DNA from 3 places in the Coprobacillus cateniformis genome. Region 3 is predicted to be linked to each of the others. Evidence: riboswitches for the same ligand, from Rfam matches in the RefSeq annotation. Region 3 holds a riboswitch; each other region holds the start of a gene.
What was found. Region 3 has a riboswitch for cyclic di-GMP ahead of GQF29_RS15805 (Ig-like domain-containing protein). Riboswitches for the same ligand answer to the same signal wherever they lie in the genome.
Positions count from the first base shown of each region.

Region 1 (10,288 bases), 1.5 Mb from region 3:
ACTTCATAAGTTAATTGATCAGGAGTCACGCCCAAATCAAGACATGCAGTTTGGACTACTTCATCTTCAGTTTTTCCCTCATATGTTTTCATCATATTACCCGTCCTTATTGATCTTTTTTCTTTTCAACGTGATAAATTTGAATATATACTGTTCTAATAATTGTAACTAAACTTGTTGTTATCCAGTACAATGACATAGCAGTTGGCATTGATAAAGCAAACCAAACAATCATAGCTGTCATAACAATATTCATAGTTTTCATTGATTTTTGTTGTTTTGAAACTTTATAACGTGGATTTCTCTTTAACATAATATTATTAATTTCAATTGCTAAATATTGTGTAATACCTACAATTGCAACAATAATAATATATACCCAGTTTCCACTTGTAATTTGAGACATTGGTGTTGCTCCCAAATTTAATCCAAAGAAAGTTGCTTGATATAAAATTTCAATTCTTTGTACTGATTGCCACATAGCTAACATGATTGGTAATGTTAAGAATGTTGTGAATGAACTAAACATACTTACATCATGTTTTTTATATAAAGCCTGCATTTCAGCAGATTGTCTCATCTGAGAAGCCTGGTCTTTTCTACCAGCATATTTTCTTTGAATTTTTTCTAATTCTGGTTGAAGCATTTGCATCTTTTGTGTAGATACAGTTGATTTAATCATAATTGGTAAGATTAAAATATTAATAAATATTGTCATACCAACAACACCCCATGCAACATTACCTAAGATATCTGTAATAAATAAGATACCCTTAGCAATAGGGATTGTTAAAATAAAATCAAAGAATCCTGCATCCAAACTCCAAGGAGTTGCTGAATTGATTGCACGATCTGCTAAAAGATTTCCATTAGCATCTAAGTTTTGTCCACATCCTGTGAGGACGAAAACGAATGCTACTAGAGCAAACACTTTTAAAAATTTCTTCGTACGTTGATCTAAATACATTTATTTTTCCATCCTTTTATTTATTTTGTCATAGAGATACTTTAAATCTTCAATATTGTCTTTATATGAACTCTCTAAAAATTTATTTCTCACTATCACAATAAAATCCATTTTTTGAGTTTTATCAAAAACATCATGAACCATCATTCTGACTTGTCTTTTTGTTTTATTACGAACAACAGCGTTACCTAATTTTTTACTAACTGAGATTCCTACCTTGAGGTGACAATCATTAACTTTATAATATATAACAAACTTACGATTTGCAACAGATTTCTTATCTTTAATAATTGTTTGGAAGTCCTCATTCTTTTTTATTCGATATTCTTTTTTCATATTTTTTTAGAAAAAAAACCACATAAAGTGGAATTTTTGTTAGGCAGATAAAACTTTTCTTCCTCTTTTACGGCGACGAGCAAGTACTTTTCTTCCGCCTACTGTTGCCATTCTAGCTCTAAAACCATGAGTTTTTGATCTTTTTCTCTTGTTTGGTTGATATGTTCTTTTCATTGATTACACCTCCAAAATACTATATTTTTTTATACACAGTAACATATGCCCCATTATTATATGAGTTTTACCCCTATAAGTCAATGAAAATATCGAATTTTCTAAGATTTCATAAATGTTTTTCTCAAGTAAATTAGGCATATTTTTTATTTATGCACATATATATGAATATGAGCAATTATAGATATTCACGAGTTATTCACAATGTGAAATAAGTTATGCACAATTGTGAATAACTTATTCAAAACCCTTGATATATATAGGTTTAGACTGTGAATATTATAAGAATAACTTGTGAATGTGAATAACTTTTAAAAATAATTCACAATTATGCACAGTGCATAAAAAGTTACGCACATTCACAATCTATGAAATTTGTGTATAATTAAAAAAATACGCATATATCAATACTTTTTGATGTGCATAACTATGTGAATAACTTGTGCACAGTTTTTTTGTTCTTCTATTTATTCACAATTTCCTCTATAATATGAACTGAGAGAAGGTGAATATGTGAATAATCTTGATACTGATTGGCAAAAAACACTAAATATATTTAAAAATCAGATAGATGATAAAATTATTTTTGATTCTTTTTTCACAACTTTACAAGTTAAGGATATTATTGATAGTGATGTTACAATTACAGTTGATACACAATGGAGTTTGGATGGTGTTTCTCCATATTTAGAAAAGTTAGAAGAAATATATAACACTTTGACAAGTGGCCATTATCAGCTTCATTTAGAAACTGAGGATGAATATAATAAAAGTATTCAACAAAAAAATGATTTAATGCTTTTTAATGACAATTTAAATAGTGATCTTAAATTTGAAAACTTTGTTGTTGGAAATAGTAATCGAATTGCTCAAAATGCATCATTAGCTGTTGCCATGAAACCTGGTATTTCTTATAGTCCATTATTTATTCACAGTAATTCAGGACTAGGAAAGACCCATTTATTAAATGCTATTGGAAATTATGCAAAAAGCAAAGATCCATTTACAAAGGTTCTATTCACAACAAGTGAAAATTTTGTAAATGAATATATTCAATCATTATCTAATCATACTATTGATGAATTTAATTACAAATATAGACATATTGATATCTTATTAATAGATGATATTCAATTTATGGCTACAAAAGAATCATCTAGTGAAATTTTCTTTAATATTTTCAATAGTTTAATTAGTAATAAAAAGCAAATTGTTATAACATCAGATAAACCTCCTCGTGATTTAAGAGGTATGGAAAGCCGTCTTGTTAGCCGATTTGCATCTGGTTTAACAGTAAGTATTGATACTCCAGAGTTTGAAACATCAAAAGCTATCTTAAGAAAAAAGATTGAAATAGAAAATGTTGATTATCCAATTACTGAAGAAGTTTTAGATTTTATTGCCAGTCATTTTAATACAGATGTTAGAGAATTAGAAGGAAGTTTAAAACGTTTGCTTTTCTATAAATTAATATGTGAAGAAAAGCGTGATTGTATTGATCTTAATTTTGCTTTAGAGGCATTTAGTGATACATATAAAAACCAACCAATACAAAAGAAAGAATTAACTGTTTCAAATATAAAAAAATGTGTTGCTGATTACTATAATTTAACTGTATCCCAAATTAATTCAAAGTCACGAACATCTAATATTATAGTTGCTCGACATATTTCAATGTATCTCGTTAGAGAATTAATTAAAGATATATCATTTATACAAATTGGTCATGAATTTGGTGGTCGTGATCATTCAACAGTTATGAAAGCTTGTGATAAAGTTCAAAAGAAACTTGAAAAAGATCTAAACTATCGACAGGCTATTGATGACATAAAAAATAAGCTTGTGTAAAAGTTATGCACAGTTATCCACAACTTATTCACACATAAAAATTTAAAAAACAATGATAAAACCATTACTTTTATAAGTTATTCATATTGTGCACAACATTATTATTATGATATTATTTAAATAATAGTAAATAAAAGGAGAAAAATGATGAATTTTAAGATTAAAAGATTAGCATTATTAAATGCTTTAGCAAAAGTATCTAGAGCTGTCTCAATGAAAAGTCCTTTACCAGTCCTAACAGGTATTAAATTTGATTTAAAAGATAACGAATTAATTTTAACTGGTAGTGATAGTGATATTACAATACAAACAAGTATTAAAGAAAATATTGAAATTATTCAAACAGGATCTGTTGTTTTATCTTCTCGTTATATATTAGAGATTATTAAAAAGATTGATTCTGAATTTGTACATATCTATATTGTTGATGGAACATTGACAAGAATTGAAGGAGCAAACTCTAAATTTGATTTAAATGGAACTTCTTATATTGATTATCCAAGAATTGATTTAAATAAATCTGGTGTTCATTTACAGATGAAATCAACAGATTTAAAACAAGCCATTGAACAAACGTCATTTGCAACAAGTGAAAAAGAAACACGTCCTGTTTTAACTGGTGTTAATTTCAAAGCTAAAGATCATGTTTTAGAATGTATTGCTACTGATAGTTATCGTTTAGCAAAACGTATTTTAACAATTGATTCTGATGTATCATTTAATATTATTATTCCTAAGAAAAGTTTAATTGAAATTAGTCGTATTATTGAAAAAGATGAATTTATTGATTTATATGTATCTGATCGTAAAGTTTTATTTATTTTTGATTCAGTTTTAATTCAAACAAGATTAATTGATGGTTCTTATCCTGATACAAGTCGTTTAATTCCGCATGAACATAATTATTCAATGTCAGTTGACAGTGTAAGTCTTCTTAATTCCATTGATAGAGCATCTTTATTATCAAATGAACAGACAAATATTATAAAATTATCTATGAGTGAAGATCATGTTATGCTTTCTTCTTATTCTCAAGAAATTGGATCTGTTGAAGAAAATTTATCAAAAGCTTTTTATAAAGGTGATGAGTTGAGTATATCATTTAGTGCGAAATATTTAAATGATGCTATTAAAAGTATAAATGGAGAAAAAGTAAAAGTTTTATTTACTGGAGAGATGAAACCATTTATTATTATGGATTTTGAAAAGGATGATATTATTCAGTTGGTATTGCCAGTGAGAACATATTAATTTAAAAAGTATGATTTAGTCATACTTTTTCCTTATTTGTCGAATTCATTTTCTTGAATATATTATAGTTTATGATATAATAACGATGTTATAAAAATAGGCAAAACTATTGAAAGATAGTGACGCAAAGCTATAGGGCCTCTTTAACGTGGCAGCCAGTTGCACAAACGTACAAAAGCAGGCTGTTTTGTCTGTTTTTTTTATTTCATGAAAGGAGAGAATATGAGTAAAAATAAAACTTTCATTAAAATAGTAGTTATATTTTCTTTAATTATTATCTTATTTGGCTCGTTCTTTCATTTCGTTCAGCAAATTAGTGATATGAATACTCAAAAAATATTAAATCATTTAGAAGATGTTGGTAAAGAAACTGCTAATATATATAATTTAAAATTCAAATCGCTACAAAATGTAATTGTTAGTACTGCTGAAATTCTTGGTAGAGTAGATCATTCAGATGATGAAATTGGCAATATTCTTGATACAGTTGCTCAAGGCCAGGAATTATTTCAGCGTATTTGGTATATTGATAAAGATAAAACACTGCATAACTATAAAAAAGATATTATTTTAGAAGATCATAGTTCATATATTGATGAAGTTTTTAATGGACATACCGGTTTTACAAATCCATTGACTTCTTTATATGATAATAAGAGTTCTGTTGTTATTGTTTATACACCTATTTATAAGAATAATCAGGTTGTTGGTGGATTAGCTGGAATTGTTGAAGTGAATAATGAAAGTCATGATTATATTTATAATGATGTATTTAATGATGAGGCATATGTTTTTGCAACATCTGCTGATGGTCAAATTATTTCTAAAATAAAAAATAATAATACTCTTTATTTTGGTGATAATTATTTTGATTTTTTAAATAATAATGTTTATTTTATGAACAGTAATTATAAGTCTATTCTTCATAATATTCAAAAAAATCAATCTGGTTTTGCTTCCTATCGTTATAAAAATGATGAAAGAATGATTTATTATACACCTGTTAAAATTAATAACTGGTATATTTTTAATATTATTTCTAATGATATTATTGATGATTTAAATGATCAGATGAATGGTGAGACATTAAAATTAATCTTAGAAATTATATTTGTTTTTGTTGTTATGTTGTTTATTTTAATCCGTTATTTCATTAAGATTAATAAGATGAATGAAGAAACAAATAATCAATTAAGAACAAGTAATAAAAAGATTGAAATGATTTTAAAACAAACAAGTGATCGTATTTTTGAATATGATATAGATAATGATAGTTTAATACTTGATGCATGGAATGATTATCCTAAGATTATTTTAAATAGTTTCTTAAGTAATTTGCATAATTATAATTTTGTTTCAAAAGAACATGAAAAATTATTAAAAGAGAAGTTTCATGAGATTATTAATAATAAAGATAAGATAGTATTTGATGCTAAATTACCATATATTAGTAGAGATGATGAGACATGGTTCCATGTTTCAATGATTTATGTAAATCAAAATAAGCGATTAATTGGAACTTTAAGAAATAGTACAACAGAAATGAATGAATATAATTTGTTGTTGCAAGATCAAATGTTTAAAAATTCTGTTTATTCAAATGCTTTATTTATGTTTGCAGTCAATTTAAAAAGCCAAAAAGTTGTTATTTATCAAAAAAATGGTATATATCATAATGTTATTGATGTACAATATGAAAATAGTTTCTTAAAATCTTTTGTTGAAGAAGCTGCTGAGAAAGATAGAGAGCGTGTCGCTAAGTTCTTTAGTCAGGAGAATGTTCAAAATATCTATCATCATAATGGAAAAAGAACTATTGAATTTAGAACATGGAAAGCTGATAAAAATAGATATGAATGGGTCAAATTCAGAATACAATTTGAAAGACAAAGTAGTAATAATGAATTACTTATGATTGCATACAGTAATGATATTAATGATGAAAAGAGCAGGCAATTAGAGTATGAATATAAAGCACAAAGAGATGGATTAACAGGATTATATAATCGTCAGACATTTAATCAGTTTGTAGATGATTATTTGAAAGATAAAAAATCAGTAAGTGATTACTGTGCTTATATGATTGTTGATTTAGATAATTTCAAGTCAATTAATGATTCATTAGGTCATAGTACTGGTGATGAAGTTATTCAAAAAGTTGCGACTTTGTTAGAGTCTATCTGTTTTAATTCAGGATATGTTGGTCGTTTTGGTGGTGATGAATTTGTTATTTTCCTATATGCACAAGAATCATATGCTGAAATTGAAAATAAAGCACGTGAAATTATCAGACGTATCGAAGGAATAAAGATGGATAGTATTCATGATATTACTGCATCTATAGGAATCACATTTGTTACAGATGAAAAACATCATCGTATCTTATTTGATAAATCTGATCAAGCTCTATATGTATCGAAAAAGAGTGGTAAATGTAGATATTATGTCTATGTTAATGAAAAATAGAAAAATACTGGTCTATGAGAGATCAGTATTTTTTGTTATAATGATATTTGAGAATAATAAAGAGAAGAGGATTATATTTGTGAGAAAAGTAACTCTATTTATAGCAATGAGTTTGGATGGATATATTGCTGATAGTGATGAAAAGGTTGATTGGTTAGTAGGACATGATAAAAATATCGAAAATATGGAGGTTTATAATTCATTTATTAAAAATATAGATACTGTAATCATGGGATGGAAAACTTATCATCAAATTATAACTGAATTATCACCAAATGAATGGGTTTATGAGGGAATGACAAGTTATATTTTGACTCATCAAAATCATCAATCAACAAGTCAAATTTTTTTTACAGATGAAAAGCCCTCACAATTGATTCATCATTTAAAAAGAAAAGAAGGAAAAGGAATATGGATATGTGGTGGAGCGAATGTCATTCAACAAATTCTTCAGGAAGATATGATTGATGAATTTTATATATCAATTATTCCTACTCTTTTAGGAAAGGGTATCTCATTGTTTGGTATCTTAGATAAAAAAATAGATTTAAGGTTAATAAAAACTCAAAGTTATAATGGTATTACTGATTTAATATATCAACGAAGATGAGGGAGGATAAATTATGTATAAGATTTTATTGGTGGAAGATGATATCAATATTATAAATCATCTTTCTTCTTTTTTAGAAAAAGAAGGATTTCTTATCACGCATGTTGATGGTCAGAAAAAAGCTATAAATTTAATTAACAATCAACACTTTGATTTAGCAATTCTCGATATTTCATTAAAAGAAGGAAATGGTTATTCATTATATAATGAAATAAAGTCTTATAAAGATATTCCAATTGTATTTTTAACAGCAAATCAAGATGAATTTAGTGTTGTTACAGGATTAAATCTTGGTGCAGATGATTATATTTCAAAACCGTTTCGTCCTCGTGAATTGCTATCTAGAATCCAAAATATTTTAAGAAGATATCATAAACAAGAGACTTTTTATCAATATCAAAACATCAAAGTCAATCCCTTAACAGGAAAAGTCTTTAAAGATAATTATGAAATCTTCTTATCAGCTCTAGAATATCGTTTATTATTAATTTTCTTTTCTTATCCAAATCAACTTCTTACAAGGGAATTTCTACTAGAAGAAATTTGGAATATTACTGGAGAAGATGTTTCTGACAATACATTATCTGTTTATATGAAAAGAATTAGAAATAAAATTGAAGATAATCCACAAAATCCTAATATTATTAAAACAATGCGAGGATTGGGATATAAATTAGGTGATTAATATGATTTATATATGTATATTGCTTATTATCATTATGATAGCATTGATAATATGTATGATTTATAAAGAAAAACAAATTAAACAAATATCTCAACAGGTTAATGCTATTCTTTTTCAACAAAAAGATATTTATATTCCTTATTATAAAGAAGGAACTTTATCTTTTCTTGAAAGTGAAATTGTAAAATTAGTTAATCGTTTATCTGAACAGAATCGCTTATTATTAGAAGATAAAATAATATTAAAACAATCATTAGAAGATATATCACATCAAATGAAAACACCATTAACTTCTTTAAATTTAGTTCATGAAAGATTAAAGATGACTGAAGGAACAGATAAGAAAAAACTATTAAAAGAACAGCAGCTTTTATTAGATAAAATAGAGTGGCTTGTTATAACATTATTAAAAATAGCACAAATAGATTCAAATACAGTTACATTTCAGAAAGAAAATATATCTCAAAAAGAATTATATATCAAATTGGTAAAGCCATTTGAAATACAATTAGAATTAAAAGATATTTCTATTGAATTAGAAGCTGATCAAACATATATTGAAGATATTGATATCTTATGGACTTTAGAAGCATTATCTAATATTTTTAAAAATTGCATAGAACATACTGAACAGGGTGGAAATATCAAGATAATGATGAATAATAATCCTTTATATAGTGAAATTATTATCCAAGATAATGGAAATGGAATTGATTCAGAAGATTTAATACATTTGTTTGAACGATTTTATAAGGGAAAGAATGCAACTCAACAAAGTGTTGGTATTGGATTATCATTGAGTCATATGATTATTGAAAAACAAAATGGTACAATAGCAGTTGAAAATACATATCCAGGAGCGAAGTTTACGATTCATTTCTATAAAGAAGTGATCTAAACTTTTTTCTTAAATGACAATTTTGTCACGAATGAGTCATGGTCTTGTCACCTTGACATTATATAATAAATGGTGTAAAGGGGAGATAATGATGAAAATATTAGAAGTTAGAAATTTAACTAAAATTTATGGTCAAGATGATAATCAAGTTATTGCTTTGAAAGATGTATCATTTACAGTAGATAAAGGTGAATTCATTGCTATTGTTGGATCATCAGGTTCTGGAAAAAGTACTCTACTCCATTTAATTGGTGGGGTAGATAAAACGACAAGTGGTGATGTTATTATTAATGGTGTCAATGTATATCAGCAAAATGAAGAACAATTAGCTATATTGAGGAGAAGGGAAGTAGGACTCATTTATCAATTTTATAATTTGATACCAGTTTTGACAGTTGCTGAAAATATGACATTGCCAGTCTTATTAGATAATCAAAAAGTCAACCATGAAAGATTTGAAGAATTAATTCATATTCTTAATTTAGAGAATAGAAAAAATCATTTACCCAAAGAATTATCTGGTGGTCAACAACAGCGTGTTTCCATTGGACGTGCTTTGATGAATGCACCATCTATTGTTTTGGCAGATGAACCTACAGGGAATCTTGATTCTAAAAATAGTCGAGAAATAGTCGATTTATTAAAATTAACACAACGTAAATATAAGCAGACATTAATTATGATTACTCATGATGAAAGAATAGCTATGCAAGCAGATAGAATTATTGTTATTGAAGATGGTCAAATAAAAAAAGATGAGGTTCTTCATAAATGAAAATTATGAATAAATTAACATTAAGATATCTTCAACAAAATAAGAAAAGAACCATCTTAACAATTTTATGTATATCTGTTTCAGTGATTATGATATGTTGTATAGGAATTTCATTATATTCTGGTAAACAATTTTATAAACAATATATTGAACATACTTCAGGATATCATCATTATACTATTGTCAATAATAATAAAGATATTATTCAAATCATAAAAAATGATCCAGAAGTCAAAGAGTATTATTTTTCTAGTACATCATTTTATTCTGTTGATGAT
Region 1 covers NZ_WSNW01000001.1:1,642,864-1,653,151, reverse strand. The annotation lists gene GQF29_RS08355 (Jag family protein) at 1-95, opposite strand, end outside; gene GQF29_RS08350 (YidC/Oxa1 family membrane protein insertase) at 107-967, opposite strand; gene rnpA (ribonuclease P protein component) at 968-1,303, opposite strand; gene rpmH (50S ribosomal protein L34) at 1,343-1,477, opposite strand; gene dnaA (chromosomal replication initiator protein DnaA) at 1,991-3,325, shown strand; gene dnaN (DNA polymerase III subunit beta) at 3,473-4,576, shown strand; cyclic di-GMP riboswitch class I at 4,666-4,743, shown strand; gene GQF29_RS08325 (sensor domain-containing diguanylate cyclase) at 4,799-7,042, shown strand; gene GQF29_RS08320 (dihydrofolate reductase family protein) at 7,122-7,652, shown strand; gene GQF29_RS08315 (response regulator transcription factor) at 7,666-8,337, shown strand; gene GQF29_RS08310 (sensor histidine kinase) at 8,339-9,235, shown strand; gene GQF29_RS08305 (ABC transporter ATP-binding protein) at 9,327-10,010, shown strand; gene GQF29_RS08300 (ABC transporter permease) at 10,007-10,288, shown strand, end outside.
Region 1: linked by a shared signal. The riboswitch ahead of GQF29_RS08325 (sensor domain-containing diguanylate cyclase) and the one ahead of GQF29_RS15805 (Ig-like domain-containing protein) in region 3 are both predicted to bind cyclic di-GMP.

Region 2 (10,288 bases), 250 kb from region 3:
GCTATTATGAATGTTATTAATATTGTTTTAAATGCGGTTTTTATTTATGGATTTCAATGGGGTGTTTTTGGAGCGGTTTTGGCAACTTTGATTGCACGTGCTATCGCATGTTGTGTCATCTTATATGTATTATCACATTCAGATAACGAACTTCGCATTGAAGATTTTAAACATTGGTCATTTGATAGAATTTATATTCGTAAGATTCTTTCTATAGGAGTACCATCTGGGTTAGAAAATGGTATGTTTCAATTTGGAAAAATTCTTGTCCAAAGTTTGATAGCGACGTTTGGGACCTATTCAATTGCAGCTAATGCAGTTTCAAATAATTTAGCTCAAATGCAGATTATCCCTGGTATGGCAATGGGATTAGCTATGGTGACTGTTGTAGGACAGTGTGCGGGAGCAAATCAATATGATCAAGCAAGATATTATATCAAAAAACTAATGAAAATTACTTATTTATCCATGTTTATCTTGATTGCTATTCTTTTAATGGCGACCCCATTGATTTTACCATTTTATTCTCTATCTAGAGAGACAACCGATTTAGCATACCAGTGTATTTTCTTACATGGACTCATAGCAATAACGATTTGGCCATTATCGTTTACATTCCCCAATGCCTTAAGGGCAGCGAATGATGCCAAATATACAATGATTGTTTCAGCACTTTCTATGTGGATCTTTCGATTCTGTTTGAGTTATGTATTAGGACAATATATGAATATGGGGTTATTGGGTGTTTGGATAGCTATGTTTGTTGATTGGGGTGTACGTTGCATTTTCTTTGTTTGGCGTTATCAAAGCGGAAAGTGGATGAATAGACAACTTGTATAAGAGTTGATATAATAAAGTGTAGGTGATGATATGAATTCAGGAATAATGGAAATTGATGTTCATGGTATGAATCAATTTCAAGCAAAAACAACTATAAATGCTGCCTTAAAAAAAGCGACTAGGGGGACATATATAATCAGAATTATTCATGGTTATCATAATGGAACAGTTTTACGTGATATGATTCGTAGAGAATATCGCAGTCATCCTAAGATTATGAGAGTAGAATTGTCAATGAATTCTGGTATTACTGAATTGATATTGCGGACATTAATATAAGGAGGATAAGAAATGGCTGTTTTAGATACAAGTATTCCAATTTTTAATTATTTTGAAGAAATCGCAAAGATTCCTCATGGTTCTTATAATGAGCAAAGGATTGCTGATTATATAGAATCTGTTGCGAGAGAGCATAATTTGCGCTGTTTTAGAGATGAAATGAATAATGTGATTGTTTATAAAGATGCAAGTCATGGTTATGAAAGTCATGTTCCACTCATGTTACAGGCTCACATAGATATGGTCAATGAGAAGAATAATGACTGCCAGCATGATTTTGAAAATGATCCACTTGATTTGTATATTGAAGATGGATTTTTACATGCCAATGGAACAACTTTAGGTGCTGATGATGGTTATGGGGTTTGTTACATGTTAGCAATTTTAACTGATGATTCTTTAAAGCATCCGCCTCTAGAATGTGTTTTTACAGTGCAAGAAGAGGTAGGATTATTTGGTGCATTTGGAGTAGATGAAACTCAATTATCTGCTAAAAGAATGATTGGTTTAGATAGTGAAACAGAAGGTGAGACATGTACATCATCTTCTGGTGGAAATGATTTGATGATTACGAAACAGATAACGGGTGAAGATAATGATTCTCCAGTATATGTTTTAGAAGTTAGAGGGCTCTTAGGTGGTCATTCTGGAGAGTGTATTGATAAAGGCAGAGGAAATGCTAATAAAATTGCTGCTAGAGTTTTATACCATTTCTTAAAAGAAGGTATGGACATTCGTTTAATCGATATAACTGGTGGATTAAAAAACAATGCAATTCCAAGAGAATGTACTGTGGCTTTTGCAAGTTCTAATCCTTTTAAATCACTTTATGAATTGGTTCAAGCCTATCAGAATGATATCTATAAAGAATTAGAAATGAGTGATCCAGGTGTTTCTATCACTATTCATGAAGAAGAATGTCCAGTGTGTATATGTTCACGAGATAGTGAGGCTATTATTTCAATTATGTATTTAGCACCTAATGGTATGATAGAAAAGTCACAAGTTATTGCTGGTTTAACAACAGTGTCATTAAATATGGGAGTTGTTCGTACTCATGATGATTGTGTGACTATAGATTATTCTATTCGTTCACCATTACAGAGTATTCGCGTAGAGCTGTCTTTACAATTAGAATTAATTGCCTCTTTATATAATGCTTATGTTAAGGTGTCAGGAGATTATCCGGGTTGGGATTACGATCCAAGTTCTCAATTAAGGAGTCAATTTCAAGCTTTTTATCAGCAATATACTGGTCTCAAATTAAAAGAGGTTGCAACTCATGGAGGATTGGAAACAGGTGTTTTGAAAGGGAAAATCCCTGAATTAGATATTGTAACAATGGGGCCAAATATGTCCGATATTCATACTCCAGATGAAAAATTAGAATTAGAATCTTTTCTCAAAACCTACCAATTGCTTGTTTCATTTATTGAAACTTTATAATTCAGACTATACAAATTTATTGAAAAATGTTACAATGTGCCCAGATATGTAAATAGCAAAACTATTGAAAAATAGTGACGCAAAGCTATAGGGTCTAATCTCATATGAGAATGACAGCCAGTTGCCAATCAACATTTGTATTGGAAAGGGTATATGAAATTATATCTGGTTTGCATATTGTTTTCATACATGGATATGTTATTATTCATTTCAAAGACGCTCATCCCTTTCAATCGTCTTGTATGAAAACGAAAGTAAGAGCAGCAATGCTTTTACTTTTTTATTTAAAAAATAAGAAAAAATCTTAGTCAAAGAGAGAAGGAAAATATATGAAATGTCAAATGAGTCAACGATGTGGGAGTTGTCAATATCTAGATATGGATTATTCCCAACAACTCATCAAAAAACAAAAATATTGTCAGAAATTATTTCAAAAATTTCCTGTTCAAGTACATTCTGTTATAGGTATGCAAAATCCATTTGAATATCGTAATAAAGTTATTATTGCTTTTAATCAAAGATATGAATATGGTTTGTATGAAGAAGGTTCGCATCGGATTGTTCCAATTCAACAATGTATGTTACATGATCAGGAAACACATCATATTTTATTAAAAATACAATCTTTGTTAAAAAAATATAGAACTTCAATTTATGATCACCAAAGACATAAGGGGTTTTTAAAACATGTATTAATTAGAAGGGCAGTTCAAACAAATCAAACTTTAGTAGCTTTGGTGGTTACTGAGCCAATGTTTAAAGGCTCTAAGAATTTTTGCAGTGAATTGGTGAAAACTTGTCCAAGTGTTAAAACAGTTGTGTTAAATGTCAACAAACGACAAACGAGTATTGTTTTATCTCAACAAGAAAAAGTTCTATATGGAAAAGGTTTTATTGTTGATGAATTGTGTGGTTTAACTTTTAAGATATCTGCTCAATCTTTTTATCAGATTAATCATGAACAGTGTACAAGACTTTATCAAAAGGTTAGCGATTTGTTAGAGGTGAAAGAAAATCAAACTGTTTTAGATACCTATTGTGGAATTGGAACAATTGGAATGATGATTGCCAGTCGAGTGAGTCAGGTGATTGGTGTGGAACTGAATCAAGAAGCCTATAAGGATGCTGTGAATAATGCAAAAATGAATAAGATTAATAATATTCATTTTTATAATCAGGATGCTACTGAATTTATGAAAGATATGGCAAATCAACGTACTCAAATTGATTGTGTGATTATGGATCCGCCTCGAGCGGGAAGTACAAAAGAATTTGTTCAAGCCATTCATATTCTGCAACCTCAGCAAGTTATTTATGTTTCATGTGATCCAGTTACTCAGGCTAGAGATTTACAATGGTTTTGGGATATTGGATATCAAACTCAAGATATTTATCCGTTTGATATGTTTCCACAAACACAAGCAATTGAAACAGTTATATGCCTAACAAAAGGTATGAATCAAAAATAATGTTATTTAACCTTTTCAATTGAATATATTGTTTTGAAGACCTAAAAATAGGTCTTTTCATATATGTTTATATAAAAGCTGACAGAATAAAACCTAAATAAATAGAGGATATGAAAAGCAGAAAGTGAAAATATAGTTACAATTATGGAAATAATTATTCACTTTCTTGTGAAGAATGTTTATGTTATACTAATAGTAGAGTTTGTATACTCATCATAAAAGAGGTGGTTAGAATGAGGCACTGTAGTGTAATTTCTGGAATAGTTACAGATATTTAATATAATTATAGGAGGATTTTATGGCTATTCCAGAAATGAAAGTATATCCCCGTTCAGGAGATAAAGAAACAATATATTTACAGAATGTTATTACTCATCCTAACATTAGAGTTGGGGATTATACAATATATAATGATTTTGTTAATGATCCTAGATTATTTGAAAAAAATAATGTTTTATATCATTATCCCATTAATCATGATACTCTTGTTATTGGCAAGTTCTGTTCTATCGCATGTGGGGCAAAGTTTTTATTAAATAGTGCCAATCATACAATGTCATCATTATCAACATATCCTTTTCCCTTGTTTTTTGAAGAATGGAATTTAAATATCAAAGATGTTTCAACATCATGGGATCATAAAGGTGATATTGTTATTGGAAATGATGTTTGGATAGGATTTGAAGCTATTATTTTAGCAGGCGTGACTATTGGGGATGGGGCGATAATTGGTTCACGTGCAGTTGTAACAAAAGATGTTCCGCCTTACTGTATTGTAGGTGGAGTTCCTGCTAAAGTCATTAAAAAACGTTTTCCAGAGAAAATCATTTCTTCATTGCTTAAAATGAAGTGGTGGGATTGGTCGATAGATGAAATCAGAAAACATATAAATGATATTCAATCTGGTTCTATTGATAAATTAAAATAATATCTAAGCATGATTCTTTATGAACCATGCTTTTTTAGATGCTTGTGGATGAATTATATTGTACATGATAGAAATATATAGTAGAATAATTCGGTGCAATCAAAAAGATAAGATATTGGAAGGAAAACAAAAATGAAAAATTATTTACAAGAAACACCAATGTTAAATTATTCAAATAAATCAATTCAAGAACTTATAGAAAGAAAAGGGTGGAAGCATTTAGATGAATTTCATCGAATTCTTGAAATCTATAATTTTGTTCGTGATGATATTTTGTTTGGATACAATATAAATGATAATGTGACAGCATCTCGTGTCTTGTCCGATGGGTATGGACAATGCAATACAAAGGGAACACTTTTTATGGCATTATTGCGAGGATGCCAAATACCTTGTCGAATTCATGGCTTTACAATTGATAAAAAGTTGCAAAAAGGTGCAATGACTGGCTTTGTTTATAAAAATGCTCCTTTGAATGTATTTCATAGTTGGGTTGAAATTTATTATGATGGCTCTTGGTATGAATTAGAAGGATTTATTTTGGATAAATTATATTTGAATCAATTACAAAAACTCAATTCATCATGTACAGGCGCTTTTTGTGGCTATGGTGTGGCAGTTACTGATTTTCAAAATCCAATTATTGATTGGAACAAAAATAATACATATATCCAAAGTGAAGGAATTAATCAAGATTTTGGGATTTATGATTGTCCAGATGATCTGTTAAAAGTTCATCATCAGGATTTATCAAAAGTGAAGACAATTTTATATAGATATTTAGGCAGACATCTCATGAATAGAAATGTGAAAAAGATTAGAAATCATAAATAGTAGAGCAGTTATTAAATAATTGAACAATTACAACTGAAGGCATAGTAACATTATTAAAATGAAGACAAGAAATTATGAAAGAAATTGATAATTTCAGAAAGTCTTGGATAGAAAATTATGGTAAAGTCATTTTTCCTATATAATAATACATACAATGGAGGTAAAACGAATGGACAGTGATTATGGAGTTGTAAAAATGAATATTGAAGAGCTTTTAGAGAAAGCAGGGATAAGTAAAAATAAAATTTGTAAAGACTTAGATTTACCTCGACCAAACTTTAATAAATATTGTCGTAATCAATTTCAACGAATAGACGCAAATTTAATTGCAAAACTTTGTTTTTATTTAGACTGTACAGTTGACGAGTTAATTAAATATGAGCATCCTAAGAAGTCTAAAAAGAAATAAAACTTACTATAATAAATCAATTGGACATGTATCTTCAGACATGTCTTTTTCATCATCATTTTTAATTTTATCTAATATGCTTAATTGTTGTATAAAATCATCAAATTCTTTATTAACTACTTGAGTCGAAAGATTTGATTTGTAATGATTAGGTGATTCATAATCATATCGTTACTAAAGAAGAATTATTAAAAGATGAAGTATTATTAAGTTTGTTACCTAAAAATGAATCTAATAATTATTATCTTGGTTATGCGACTTTAGATGATGTTTATACTGTTAAATATTTACCAATTGATCAATTCATTGATTATATTGATAAATTAAATAATGAAGATACTCAATATTATAGAACTAGTCCTCAAAAAAGAGATGCAGCAATATTTGAAGCGATTTGGTTATTTGATGAATTAGCATGTGTAAAAGTAAATCCTTTTTTTGCCGCTGATATAACATTTGGATATTCGGCATTATCTTTGTATTTTAATAACGGATATGAGCAAGAATCCCTTCTTAGCTTATTTGATAACAATCCTGTAAGACGTAATATATTTTTTGCTCAATTCTTTTATTTTGTTAAAAAATATCTAAAAAACAAAATAAATCAAGGGAGTCAAATTATTACTATGCATGATTTTGAAAAGAGAACTTTGAGTATACTTAAGAAGATATTGTATGTCAGAATTTGATCAAAAAGCAACCAGAAGTGCTTTTTACTGAAAATTATGATAAAAAAATTCATGAATTTGACAAATATATAACCTCTTCTTTTTTGGCATAAATAAAGAGGACAAAAATATCATTTTCTTTTATAATCATTTTATATTAAGGAGGAAAAGATATGAACGTACCATTTAGAATTGAACAAAGAGAAAGTTTTAGAGTTATTGGTTATTGTTTACATACAACAAATAAAAGAAAAAAGGGAAGAAAAGAAATTCCTTTGTTATGGAACGAGTTCAAAGAAAAAGATTTTCAAAGCACATTAATGCCTATGATGAATCAAGAACCATTTGGATTGTTTGGGATAAGTGTTTATAATACATATGAAGATGATTCTCATAAATTTGATTATTATATTGCTGTCTCAAGTCATATGACAATTGATAATGAATTAGATAGTTATATAGTACCTGCTATGACATGGGCAGTTTTTCCTTGTACTATTGAAACAATAGGAAAAACAGAGGTTCAGGCCATTACAAAATGGTTACCAAAGTCTCGATACAAACCATTGAATTCAGGATATATAACTGGGCGAATGAAATCAGGAGCACCAGATATTCAGTATTATGGTCAAGATGGGATTGTTGAGATATGGATTGGCGTGACTGAAAAATAAAATAGGCGAGTGATGTTCAAATACATCATTTGCCTGTTTTCATATTTTTATTATAAAGAAATATAAATATATTTATTATTGAAAATGACAGTTTAATGATGAAGATTTTATGACTGTAATAGGAATAAAGAAGAATTTCTAGTGAATTTGTGCAGCTGCTATATACAACTGATTTTTATCATATTCGATAATATATGACTCATTTTCTACATCTAAAACAATCACTTCATCAAATTTCAAGCCCTTTGACATTTGAATTAAAGTCACAGAGATACCATGAATAATGCTTGTACTTTCAGGAGAAATAAGATAGATGGATTTGATGAATTGGTTGGATTTGTTTTACAAAAGTCATAGTTTCATAAGTAGAGTGATAACTTTTAGTGAGTTTACTAATTTTGCATTTTTGTAGATGAACTGTAAATCTTGTAGTGTATGAGAGTAATCAGATTTCTTCCCATTCTATTGTCTGCTTTACTGGTAAAACAAGCATATCATAAAGGTTTAATTATTGATAAAATTCTTTATATAAGGTAAATGTATTTTTAAAATATAACATTCTGGTAAGTGCTGTCAGAATTGTTTTAGGATGAGGGATTTTATCGTATATACTTTTATCTTTATGACTTTTGTTCATTGTTTAATGTCTCCTTTGTTAAATAATACTTGCTATGCTTGTTTATGAATATATGATCTTTCTCTTTCCTTTTTTCTTTTAACAAAATTAAACCTTATTGTTGCTATGATGAAATACACTCTTACTAAATACGTTTCTTCTAAAAAATGGTATACAAAATATGTGTTTTGTTATATAGTAATACAGTATAAAAAAAGCATATGGATAATATGGAGGTTTAGAAATGGAAATTCTTGAAATATTAAAAGCTGTTCTATTTGGAATAGTTGAAGGTATTACTGAATGGTTGCCAATTAGCAGCACTGGTCATATGATTTTACTGGATGAATTTGTGAAATTGGATGTGAGTCCTGAATTCTATAGTATGTTTCAAGTTGTAATTCAATTAGGAGCAATTCTTGCAGTTGTTGTTTTGTTTTGGAATGATTTTTTTCCGTTTGGTAAAAAGGATAATCAACAGCCATTAGCACAAACTGGAGTTTTATCTTATGTAAAATGGGATAAATTTATGTTATGGTTTAAAATTTTAGTTTCTTGTGTACCTGCTGCTGTAGTTGGCTTATTATTTGATGAACAATTAGAAGCAATGTTTTACAACTATCAGACAGTTTCAATAGCACTCATTGTTTTTGGGATTGCTTTTATTGTTATTGAAAATAGAAATGCATCACAGCACTCACGCATTAATTCGCTTGCTGATATAACATTTAATACAGCACTCTTAATTGGGATTTTTCAATTAATTGCTGCTATTTTCCCAGGAACGTCTCGTTCAGGTGCAACAATTGTTGGAGCATTATTATTAGGTGTTTCTAGAACAGTTGCTGCTGAGTTTACTTTTTTCTTAGCTATTCCTGTTATGTTTGGGGCATCATTGTTGAAATTGGTTAAATTTGGATTTTTGTTCACAACTGCTGAATTGATTATTTTGGTTATTGGAATGATTGTTGCCTTTATGGTTTCAGTTGTTGTGATTAAATTTTTAATGGGATATATTAAGAAACATGACTTTAAGGTTTTTGGATGGTATCGTATTGTATTAGGGATTTTAGTACTTGCATATTTTTTAATGAGATAACATGAGAAATCATGTTTTCTTTTTGTCTTAAATAAAGTATCATAGAGGTAGAGTTGAAATTATGAATGGAGGACATAAAAAATGGCAAAGTATACCAAATCATTTCAAGGAAATTATAATCATTTTCTCAAGTATATAGAGAACGAAATTATTCAAGGAAGTATGTCTGCTACTATTGAAGATAGGCATCAAAGTGTTATTAATAATGTTCAGTGTACAATTTTGGTTTTCGAACGATATAGTTATATAGGTGGAAATCGTGTAAGTATGAATGTTACTATTTTAGGTTATCAAGATTATATAGAGTTAATTGCTATTACAGCTGGTGGAAGTCAGGCAACTTTTTTTAAGGTCAATACCTGGGGTGAAGAAGCTTTTTTAGATAAGATTATTGATCCAGTTGAAGAATATATAAAGAAAAATAAAAGGAGGTAGAATATGATAGAGTTTTATCGCATTTATGATGTTGACAATGAATTGTATGAATTCTGTTTAAGACAAAAAGGTTATTATCAATTAGAAAATATAGTGATTACTAAAGAAGTGCTTAGGGAAGATATGAATATTCCTGAAGGTTATGATAAGAAAAAGCATTATTGTCAAAAAGTTTATATTGATCATCAGATGACTGCTTATATCGATTATCAATGTGGTTATCGCTATTCAATGCAGCATGATGATACATACGTATGGATTGGATTATTTTTAGTTGATGAAAATAAGCATAGACAAGGATTCGGAAAAGCAATTATACAAAGTTTTATTAACCAGTTAGATAATCATTATAACCATGTTCAATTAGCTTGTATTGAATATAATGAAAAAGGTATGGCATTTTGGCAATCGCTTGGTTTTTATAAGATTGCTGATTCTCATTTTGGAGAGATTCCTGTTGTTGTTTTTCAATTAGATTTATAGAGTTCTTTTTTAAGATAGGGGAGAAATGAAGCATGATGAGATGGATAGTTGTGGATATGGATGGAACTTTGCTTAACAGTCAAAAAATTATTACTGATCTGACAAAAG
Region 2 covers NZ_WSNW01000001.1:3,445,109-3,455,396, reverse strand. The annotation lists gene GQF29_RS17140 (MATE family efflux transporter) at 1-840, shown strand, start outside; gene GQF29_RS17135 (Smr/MutS family protein) at 871-1,119, shown strand; gene pepD (beta-Ala-His dipeptidase) at 1,132-2,565, shown strand; cyclic di-GMP riboswitch class I at 2,610-2,694, shown strand; gene rlmD (23S rRNA (uracil(1939)-C(5))-methyltransferase RlmD) at 2,895-4,034, shown strand; gene GQF29_RS17120 (CatB-related O-acetyltransferase) at 4,333-4,962, shown strand; gene GQF29_RS17115 (transglutaminase-like domain-containing protein) at 5,095-5,796, shown strand; gene GQF29_RS17110 (helix-turn-helix domain-containing protein) at 5,966-6,205, shown strand; gene GQF29_RS17105 (hypothetical protein) at 6,358-6,894, shown strand; gene GQF29_RS17100 (GyrI-like domain-containing protein) at 7,047-7,547, shown strand; gene GQF29_RS17095 (undecaprenyl-diphosphate phosphatase) at 8,408-9,262, shown strand; gene GQF29_RS17090 (DUF6054 family protein) at 9,344-9,697, shown strand; gene GQF29_RS17085 (GNAT family N-acetyltransferase) at 9,701-10,180, shown strand; gene GQF29_RS17080 (Cof-type HAD-IIB family hydrolase) at 10,213-10,288, shown strand, end outside.
Region 2: linked by a shared signal. The riboswitch ahead of rlmD (23S rRNA (uracil(1939)-C(5))-methyltransferase RlmD) and the one ahead of GQF29_RS15805 (Ig-like domain-containing protein) in region 3 are both predicted to bind cyclic di-GMP.

Region 3 (10,288 bases):
AAATCATAAATGGTATCAAATTGTTTATATTGATCAAAATGGATGGTTTCGATTTGGTGTGACTTTTGGTGATTTGGTTTCTTTTGGTGGTTTTGGGATTTCAGATGCACCAGATGCACCAGCAGTGCCACAAGCTCCAAGTGCACCTGTTGCACCTTAGTGATATATGAAATTTGTAGGAACTTAGGGTTCCTATTTTTTTTGGAGATACGATTTTGTCGATATTTGTTGCCTACATGAATAAGGAAGTGGTAAAATATATATGATAGTAAATGGAGGGATATATATGGAATTTATAGATATGCTATCAAATAATTTGGCAGTTATTATTGGTGTTATTGTTGCTGTACTTATTCTCATAGTTATTGTTACAGGATATGTCAAAGCATCACCAGATACTGCTTATATTATTTCAGGGCTAAGAAAACAGCCAAAGGTTTTAATTGGAAAAGCAGGAGTGAAAATTCCTTTTTTGGAAAAGAAGGACGAATTGAATTTACAGTTAATTCCTATTGATGTGAAAACATCAAATGCTGTGCCAACTGCTGATTATATCAATATTAATGTTGATGCAGCAGTTAATATCAAGATTAGTGATGATTCAGAAAGATTAAATCTCGCAGCTCAAAACTTTTTAAATAAACCAGTTGAATATATTGCTAATGTGGCAAGAGAAGTCTTAGAGGGGAATATGCGTGAAATTGTTGGCCGTATGAATCTAGAGGAGATGGTTTCTGATCGTCAAAAGTTTGCTGAATTGGTAAAGGAGAATGCTGAACCTGATTTGGCAAAGATGGGTTTGGATATTGTTTCGTTTAATGTTCAGAATTTTGTTGATGGCAATGGTGTTATTGAAAATCTTGGGGTTGACAATATTGTAAAGATTCAAAAAAATGCGGCAATTTCTCGTGCTGTGAGTGAAAGAGATATTGCTCAGGCTCAAGCCAAAGCATCTCAAGAAGCGAATGATGCAAGAGTTGATGCAGATACAAAGATTGCAGAGCGTAATAATGAGTTGGCTATTAAACAGGCTGAGTTAAAGAAAATTGCGGATGCTAAGCAGGCAGAAGCTGATGCTGCTTATAAGATTCAAGAGGAACAATCTCGTAAGTCAATTGAAATTGCAACAGCTGATGCAAATATTATGAAACAAGAAAAAGAAATTGAATTGAGACGTAAAGACGTTGAAGTTACAGAACAAGAACTTGATGCAAAAATCAAGAAGCAAGCTGAAGCAGAAAAATTTGCTGCTCAACAAAGAGCAGATGCTGAATTATATAAACGTCAAAAAGAGGCAGAAGCACAATTGTTTGAAATGCAAAAAGATGCTGAAGCACAAAAGGCTCAAGCTGAAGCTATAAAATATCAAATGGAACAAGAAGCAGCTGGGATTCAAGCAAAAGGTGAAGCAGAGGCCAAAGCAATTGAAGCAAAAGGGATGGCAGAAGCAGAGGCTCTTAATAAGAAAGCTGATGCGATGAAAAAATACGGTGAGGCAGCCGTTATGGAAATGTATTTTAATATGTTGCCTAAAGCTGTTGAAGCTGCTGCTAAACCTCTTGAGAATGTTGATAAGATTACAATGTATGGTGAAGGTAACAGTGCTAAACTTGTTTCTGATATTGTAACAACTGCAACTCAAGTGAGTGAAGGAATGAATGAGTCTATTGGTATTGATTTAAAGAGTTTGTTGGCAGGTTTTCTAGGTGGAAAAATCGCAACGAGTGATCATGATGATACTGATGACAAAAATGATAAAAGAAAATAAATGAATGAGAACTGAAAATTTTCAGTTCTTTTCTTTTTTCTCATGTTATAATAATCAAAAGATAAGAAGGAGAAAGACATGCAAACAATACCAGCCAAAACAATATTATCAAAAAATAAATATGCCAATGTATGGTTTGGAAATGACTATAATATGAATTTATATCGTGGCTGTCACCATGGGTGTATTTATTGTGATAGTCGAAGTGAATGTTATCAAAACGATGAATTTGATATCGTCAAAAAGAAAGAGAAAGCTTTAGATATATTGAGTTTAGAATTGATGAAAAAAAGACAAAAGGGTGTTGTAGGAATTGGAGCAATGAGTGATAGCTATAATCAATATGAAAAAAAAGAAGAAATAACAAGAGGAGCTCTCCAGTTAATTAGAGATTATCGTTTTGGTGTTTCTTTAGAAACAAAGAGTGATTTGGTTGTTAGAGATATTGATTTGTTTTTAGAAATTCAAAAATATAATGATGTCATTGTAAAGATGACAATTACGACATATGATGATACTTTATCTAAAATTATTGAACCTCATGTTTGTGTATCATCAAAGCGTTTTGCAGCAATTAAAAAAATGAGCCAGGCTGGTCTCTTTACTGGTATTTTAATGGGTCCTGTTTTACCATTTATTAATGATACTGAAGACAATGTTATTCAAATGGTGAGATTGGCGCATCTTCATGAAGCTAAGTTTATTCATGCTTATTTTGGGGTGACCTTGAGAGATCGACAAAGAGATTATTACTATGAAAAATTAGATGAATTTTTTCCTGGTCTTAAAGAAAAATATATGAAATATTATGGAAGTAGATATAACTGCAACTGTCTAAAAGCAAGCCATTTGTGGAGGGTTTTTCAAAGAGAGTGTAAGAAATATGGTTTATTATATAAAATGGATGATATTATTAAAGCTTATAAGACACATCAACAAAAATTTGAGCAATTAACATTATTTTAAAAGCATCCTTAAGGATGCTTCAGCCTGTTGACAAAGAAGGTCGACAGGCTTTACTTAATATGATAGAATAAATAAGGCAGTAAGATGACTACTCAACCTAAAACATGTGGCTCTTACTGTCTTTTATAATGGAAAAATGGTATAATATGTATAGGTTGAGTAGGAGAAAATACATATGACAATGACAAGAAGAATAGGTAAACATGATAATATAATTTTAAATACAATAGAAGGTTTAGTACCACAAGATCATGATGTAAGAAAGCTAGATTCCTGTATAGACTGGGATTTTATTTATCCCTTAGTAAAAGAACTATACAGCAATTTTGGCAGACCCAGCATTGATCCTGTGGTACTTTTTAAAATGGTTTTTATTAATATCACTTTTGGAATTCATTCGATGAGGAAAACATGTAGGGAGATACAAGTCAATTTAGCGTATCGATGGTTTTTGGGTATTTCTATGGATGAGGAAGTTCCTAATTATTCTACATGGAGTCAAAATTACATGAGAAGATATAGTGACAGCGATGTATTTGAACAGATATTTGATGAAATATTAAGGCAGGCTATGGGATATGGATTTGTGGATATGGAAACAATTTTTGGGGATTCAACACATCAAAAAGCAAACGCAAACAAAAATAAGTGTTTAGATAAAGAAGTCGCAATAGTAAAAAAGGTGTATGAAGATGAGTTGTTAGATGAAATCAATAAAGATAGAGAAGCACATGGGAAAAAGCCATTGAAATCAAATGAGAAAGAAGAGTTCAATTTTGATGAAAAAAGTGGAGAACTGAAAAAAGATATAGAAACGAAGCATATTAAGGTTAGTAAAACCGATGGAGAAAGCGGATGCTTTGCCTATTCTCACCAAACATTCTGTGATAAGAATGGATTTGTGGTATTAAGTCTATGTGTGCCTGGAAATGTACATGATAGTGTATCTTTCTTTCCAGCATATCATTTATTAAATAAAAAGTATAAAGACCAAATCAAGAATCTATGTTTAGATGCAGGGTACATCACACCAGCAGTATGCAAGACAATATTAGAACACAAGCAAAAAATGTATGCGCCATACAAAAGACCAATGACGAAGAAAGGTTTTTTTAAGAAATACGAATATGTATATGATGAAAGATATGACTGTTACATATGTCCAAATATAAAGTTACTGGAATATAGCAATACGAATAAATTGGGTTATAAAGAATATAAATCAAATCCAAAAGAGTGTAAGGAATGCCCATTTTTAGAAAAATGTACACAATCAAAGAATTATCAAAAAGTGATTACACGCCATGTATGGGAAGAATATCGAGAAGAAGTCATGGATGAGATACGGCATACTCCAAAATGGAAAGAATTATATCCAAAGCGTAAGGAAAGTATAGAACGGGTATTTGGAGATTGTAAGGAGCAGCATAATTTAAGATATACAAGATTGCGAGGAATAGAAAAAAATCAGCATCAAGCGCTGATGATTTTTGCATGTCATAATTTAAAAAGAATGGCAAGGTGGAGTTGGAAAACTTCATCAAATACCATTCATAATTGGTTGAAAATGATGATTTCCCGCTTTGAAACACACAAAGAAAAGCGATACTCGTTTTGGAGTACCACTTTGTCAACAATCTGAAGCATCCTTAAGGATGCTTTTAATCACTCACTGGACTTGATTGAGGATGACGAGAGTCATTCTTTTTATCATAGCCAACTTTATTTTGGATGTTTTGTTCATAATCTTTTTGAAAAAGACATGAAAAAATAACATTTAATAGATATTCCATAGAGATTTGTGAAGCAAATGGTGCAATCTTTGTAAATATTTTTTCACGAGAACCTATATTTAAGATATAATCAGCGTAATGAGATAAACGATTATCGCCAATAGAAGTTAAAACAATAAGTGGTGTTTTCTTTTCTTTTAAAGTTTGAGCAATTTGAATCACTTCATTGGTTTCACCTGAATAAGAAATAATCATTCCAATTCTATCAGGGTTTGTATTATAGGACATGAAAATCTGTTCGCCATGTAATACTCTTAAATTCACATCTCTTGAAATTCTCATCATCTTATGTTGAAAGCTCATAGCAGCCAATAAAGAATTTCCCGAACCATAGATATCAATTGTTGGATAGTGATATATTAAATCAACAATTTGATGAAGCTGATTAAAATCAATAAGTTTAACTGTATCAGCAATGACTTCTTGCGAAAGTGAAGCCAGCTTATGACAAATCAAAGGATGTGAGTCATCTTTTTGAAATGGGAAATTGACATCTATACGATCAGTGTGTTGTAAATCATATTGAAGTTCAGCAGAATATTTGATTTTAAAGTCATTGTATCCTTCTAGACCAATTTTTTTGCATAGTCTTACTATTGTTGCTGGAGATGTATAAGTATGTTTAGCAAGTTCTTTAACGGACATACTTAAAACAGCTTCACCATGATTTAAAATATATTTTGCAATCTCTTTTTCAGATTCGGAAAACTCTAATTCAAATTCTAACTGTGTCATTATGCTCATTTTTATCACCAGTATTAGTATATCATGAAACGAAGTTTCATAAAAGTAAGATTTTATGAAATGTTTATGAAATTATTTTGAAACAATTCAATATTTGTTTACCCTTATATCATTTTCAAATATAATAGGGGTGTAAATTAAGGAGGAATAACAATGACAATAAAATTACCTAAAGATTTTTTCTTTGGTGCAGCAATGTCTGGACCACAAACTGAAGGATCATGGAACGTTGGTGGAAGACTTCGTTCATATTGGGATATGTATTCTGATCAGGAAATCAATGCCTTCCATAATAATGTCGGTTCATATGTTGGAAATGATATGTATCATAAATATGAAGAGGATATTAAGTTATTAAAAAGTTTGAATTTTAAATCATTTAGAACATCTATGCAATGGACAAGATTATTAGATCAAGATGGCAATATTAATCCAGAAGGAGCTGCATGGTATCATAAATTAATTGATTGTGCGAATGAAAATGGGATTGATATTTATATGAATATGTATCACTTTGATATGCCAGAGTACTTAATTAAGCGTGGTGGCTGGCAAAATAGGGAAGTAGTAGAAGCATATGCAAACTTTGTCAAAAAGGCAATGGAAGAGTTTGGTATGAAAGTGAAATACTGGTTTACTTTCAATGAACCAATTGTAGAACCAGAACAACAATTCTTACATGGAGCTTGGTACCCATATTTACATGACTTCAAACAATCTATCAATGTTCAATATGGAATTACATTGGCCCATTGTTTAGCAGTGATGAATTTTAGAAAACTTCAAGAAGAAGGAAAATTAATTGAAGGTGCCAAGATTGGTATGATTAATTGTTTTGCACCTCCTTATACAAAAGAAAATCCATCACCAGAAGATTTAGAAGCAGTCCGTATGACTGATGGATTGCATAATCGCTGGTGGTTAGATGTTGTGGCGCATGGACATTTGCCTCAAGATGTATTGGATACTGTTGAAAATGACTGGAAAGTAGAAATTGATAGACGTCCTGGTGATGAAGCGATTTTAGCACAAGGAAAGGTCGACTGGTTAGGGTTTAACTATTATCAGCCAACAAGAGTCCAGGCACCAGATTCAAAATTTGATGAAAATGGTTTACCATGTATTGCAAAACCTTATATCTGGCCAGAAAGAAAAATGAATGTTCATCGTGGCTGGGAAATTTATCCAAAAGGAATTTATGATTTTGGAATGAAAATCAAAACGGAATGTCCTGATTTGCCATTCTTTATTTCTGAAAATGGTATGGGTGTTGAAGGTGAAGAGAAGTTCATGGATGATAGTGGAACAATTCAAGATGATTATCGAATTGAGTTTGTGAGAGATCATTTGGAATGGATTGCTAAATCAATTGAAGATGGAGCCAACTGTTTAGGATACCATTATTGGGGAGCTATTGATAACTGGTCTTGGTGTAATGCTTTTAAGAATCGTTATGGATTTGTTAGAGTCTGTTTAGATGATGGATATAAACGTAAAGAAAAGAAATCTGCTTCATGGATTAGAGAAGTAGCAAGAACAAACGAATTTGAATAAAGGTATTTAAACATAATATTTTAATAATGGATTATTTTATTGACGTTGTTGTATATATGTGCATATAATAAATATGTAAATAGCAAGCCCATTGAAAAATGGAGTACGCAAAACTATAGGGTCTAAGCTTGTTGAAGTAGGATAGCCAGTTGCCAATATGATAATGTTGATATACCTGTAGTCAATTACGCATTCTATTTTTCGTGTGGAAATAGTTTGCGTTTTTATATTATGACAAAGGGAGAGAATGTAATGAAAGAATTAAGAAAGGTGTTTTGTGTTTTTGCAGTATTTGTTTTGATGTTGTCTTTAGGGATAGTGGGACATGCTGAGACTGGTTTCAATCATGCACTGACTTTTTCAATAAGTTATAATGGAAATGATTGGACTCCTTATTCACCAACACCCCTTCAATTTGGCGGATTTGATAAAACATACATCACTTTAGAAAATGATTCACAAGATGTCTATTTAAAAATAGATTCTTTTGTAGAAAATAATCAGCAGCTTGATGCTTCTGATATTCATGTGAGTTTTCAAAATGACTGGGGAGTTTATAGTGTGGAATTGGATTCTAACAAATGTACAAAGATACCTGCTTCTGTATTGAATCAATCTAGAGATTCTTATAGTTATCTTTCAATCCAAAGTGCTGGGTTAAATAATAATGCAAATATTGATTTTGGAGAAAAGAGTGGAAGTTCTTTTGATCGTTCTCTTTTTGCAGGGACATACGTTGATTCAAAAGATAATAGTATCGTTATTGATAAAAATGGAAAAGTGACTATTCAGGATATGACTGTATCAGATAATCATCTTGATTCTTATCATATCATTCATAGTGATGGTTCTGTAAAATATAATCATCAATTGTATGTATATACGTACTCTACATGTTTATTATTTAACTATGATCAAAAAAATTCTATTATTGAGTTTGAACAGATAATGAGTAACAATACTCAGTTGCCATCCTTTTTGTATAAAGGAGCGAAGTTTAAAAAAGAAATTCAAGCAGAAAAGATAACTTTAAATAAAAGTAAACTCTTATTAGAAAATGGAAAGGAATTTCAACTCCTTGCAACTATAAGTCCATCACAAGCCACTTCAAAAATAATGTGGATTACTTCTGATTCATCAATTGCAGAAATTAATGAACAAGGAGTTGTTCAAGGGTTAAAAGAAGGTAATGCTGTCATTACAGCATCTTCAGCTGGTCAATCAGCAACTTGCAATGTAACAGTGGTGAAGCCCATTATCATATCAAGTCTACCAGCAATAGATGAATCACTTGACAGCACACAAGTAACAGTGGATCAAAAATCATTAGAAGTCTTAAAAGAACTATTAAACTCTGTTATTGACTCTAATGTACCAGAAGGTGCAATGAGTTCAGATACAATCAATGCTATTGAACAGGCATTAACTCATGGAAAACCGATAACTATAGAACCAACAGCAAAAATGATAGATAAAAATTCTATTGATCAAGTTACAATTGATAAAATAGAAATACTTTTGGATAATCTTTCTTTACAAAATAAAAGTCAGATTAAGATTACTCAGTACCTTGATTTAAGTGTAGTCTTGAAAACTGGAAGTGATATTTTAGGAAATGTTTCTGTGTTGCCAAATAATACAGAATGGACAGTTAAAATTCAACAGAATTTATTGAGTAATCAAAGAAAATTTCATATCATTCGTGTGCATAATGGAAACGCTGAATTGCTTCCTGTAACCATTCAAAATGATATGATAAGTTTTCAGACAGATCGTTTTTCTACTTATGCAATAGCGTATGAAGAAGAAATGGAAAGTACACAAAATTTTCACACTGTTACATTTGTAGATATGAATAATCATATATTGAAAACTGAAAATGTGAGACATGGAGAAGCAGCTACACCGCCATTGGTACCGTATGTGGAAGGGTATGAATTTGTAAAATGGGATGATAATTATCAAAATGTTGTTAAAGATATGACTATAAAAGCAATTTATAAACCAATGAAATCAAATGATAATTCCAGTCATTTGGAGGATAAAGACACTGTACGAACAGAGGATTCCACTTTATTTATATTTTACTTGATTTCTCTTATATCTTCACTATTTGTTCTAGGTTATTATACAAAAACTAAAAATCATTAGTAAAAGATAGATGTTCAAAAAACATCTATTTTTGTTTGATTATCATTAAATCATATCTATAAAAATGAGAAGAAGTCAAAACTATAATAAAAATGTAGATATAAAATAAAGATAAATTTATAACAATGACTTTCTTTTGTTTCTTGAAATTATGATTTTTTTATTGACACGAAAATGATTGAACAATCTATATATAAATTCTGAATATAAAAAGATAAATACTTTGTCGCATAAATTAAAAAAAGACTATTCTTCATGAATAAATAGTCTTTGTCATATTAAAGATAATGATATTGTTTGCGATATATGAAAATAAGTAGTAAAGATATTAAAGAAGTAAGACATTCGGCAATAGGAACAGTTAACCATACAGCAGTCACTCCGAAATATGTTGGTAAAAAAAGTAAACCAATCATAATAAAACCAAATGTTCTTAGGAAAGAAATGAAGGCAGATACTTTCCCATTAGATAAGGCAGTAAAGGTTGCTGATGTAAAGATGTTCATACCAATAAATAGAAAATGAAATAAAAAGATAGTAAATCCTGAATATGCAATCTGATAAACATATGTATCTGAAGATGTGAAAAGTTGAATCAATTGAGATCTAGAAAATAGCGAAGCTAAAAAGATACACAAAGAACTGATGCCAATAAAAGTCAGACATATTTTATATATTTTCTTAAGTGATTTATAGTTTTGAGCACCATATTGGAAACTAATAATAGGTGCAACACCCATTGAAAAACCAATATATAATGTTGTAAAGAGAAATTGAGTATAGATCATAATTGTCATAGCAGCAACACCACTTTCACCAAGTAATGTCATCATAGCTTGATTGAAGAAAAAAGTTGTGATGGCTGTAGCGACTTGACTGACCATTTCTGATGAACCATTTGTACAACATTCTATGAATACCATTGGTTTAAATGATGGTGTGGTCAATGAGAGTGTTCCTTTATGATTTGTAAAAAAGAAGATTCCAAACACAGCAGGTACCATATAACCAAAACCAGTTCCTAAAGCAGCCCCCATAATACCCATATCAAAAACAACAATAAAAACATAATCTAAAATAATATTTATCATCCCAGCACTGATAGAAAGAAAAAATCCATATTTTGGTTTTCCTGCAGTCACAATAAGACTCTGGAATAAGACTTGTAATAGACTGGCTGGAGTGAATATGAAAATAATCAGAAGATAATCCTTGCAGTAAGGAAATAATAAAGGACTTGCACCTAATCCCCATATGATATTCTCAATAAAGAATAAACCTACTAAAGTTATGATTAAACCTAAAAGAATAG
Region 3 covers NZ_WSNW01000001.1:3,190,459-3,200,746, forward strand. The annotation lists gene GQF29_RS15775 (hypothetical protein) at 1-160, shown strand, start outside; gene GQF29_RS15780 (flotillin family protein) at 287-1,768, shown strand; gene GQF29_RS15785 (SPL family radical SAM protein) at 1,847-2,734, shown strand; gene GQF29_RS15790 (IS1182 family transposase) at 2,910-4,376, shown strand; gene GQF29_RS15795 (MurR/RpiR family transcriptional regulator) at 4,396-5,271, opposite strand; gene GQF29_RS15800 (glycoside hydrolase family 1 protein) at 5,425-6,825, shown strand; cyclic di-GMP riboswitch class I at 6,897-6,982, shown strand; gene GQF29_RS15805 (Ig-like domain-containing protein) at 7,078-8,976, shown strand; gene GQF29_RS15810 (MATE family efflux transporter) at 9,255-10,288, opposite strand, start outside.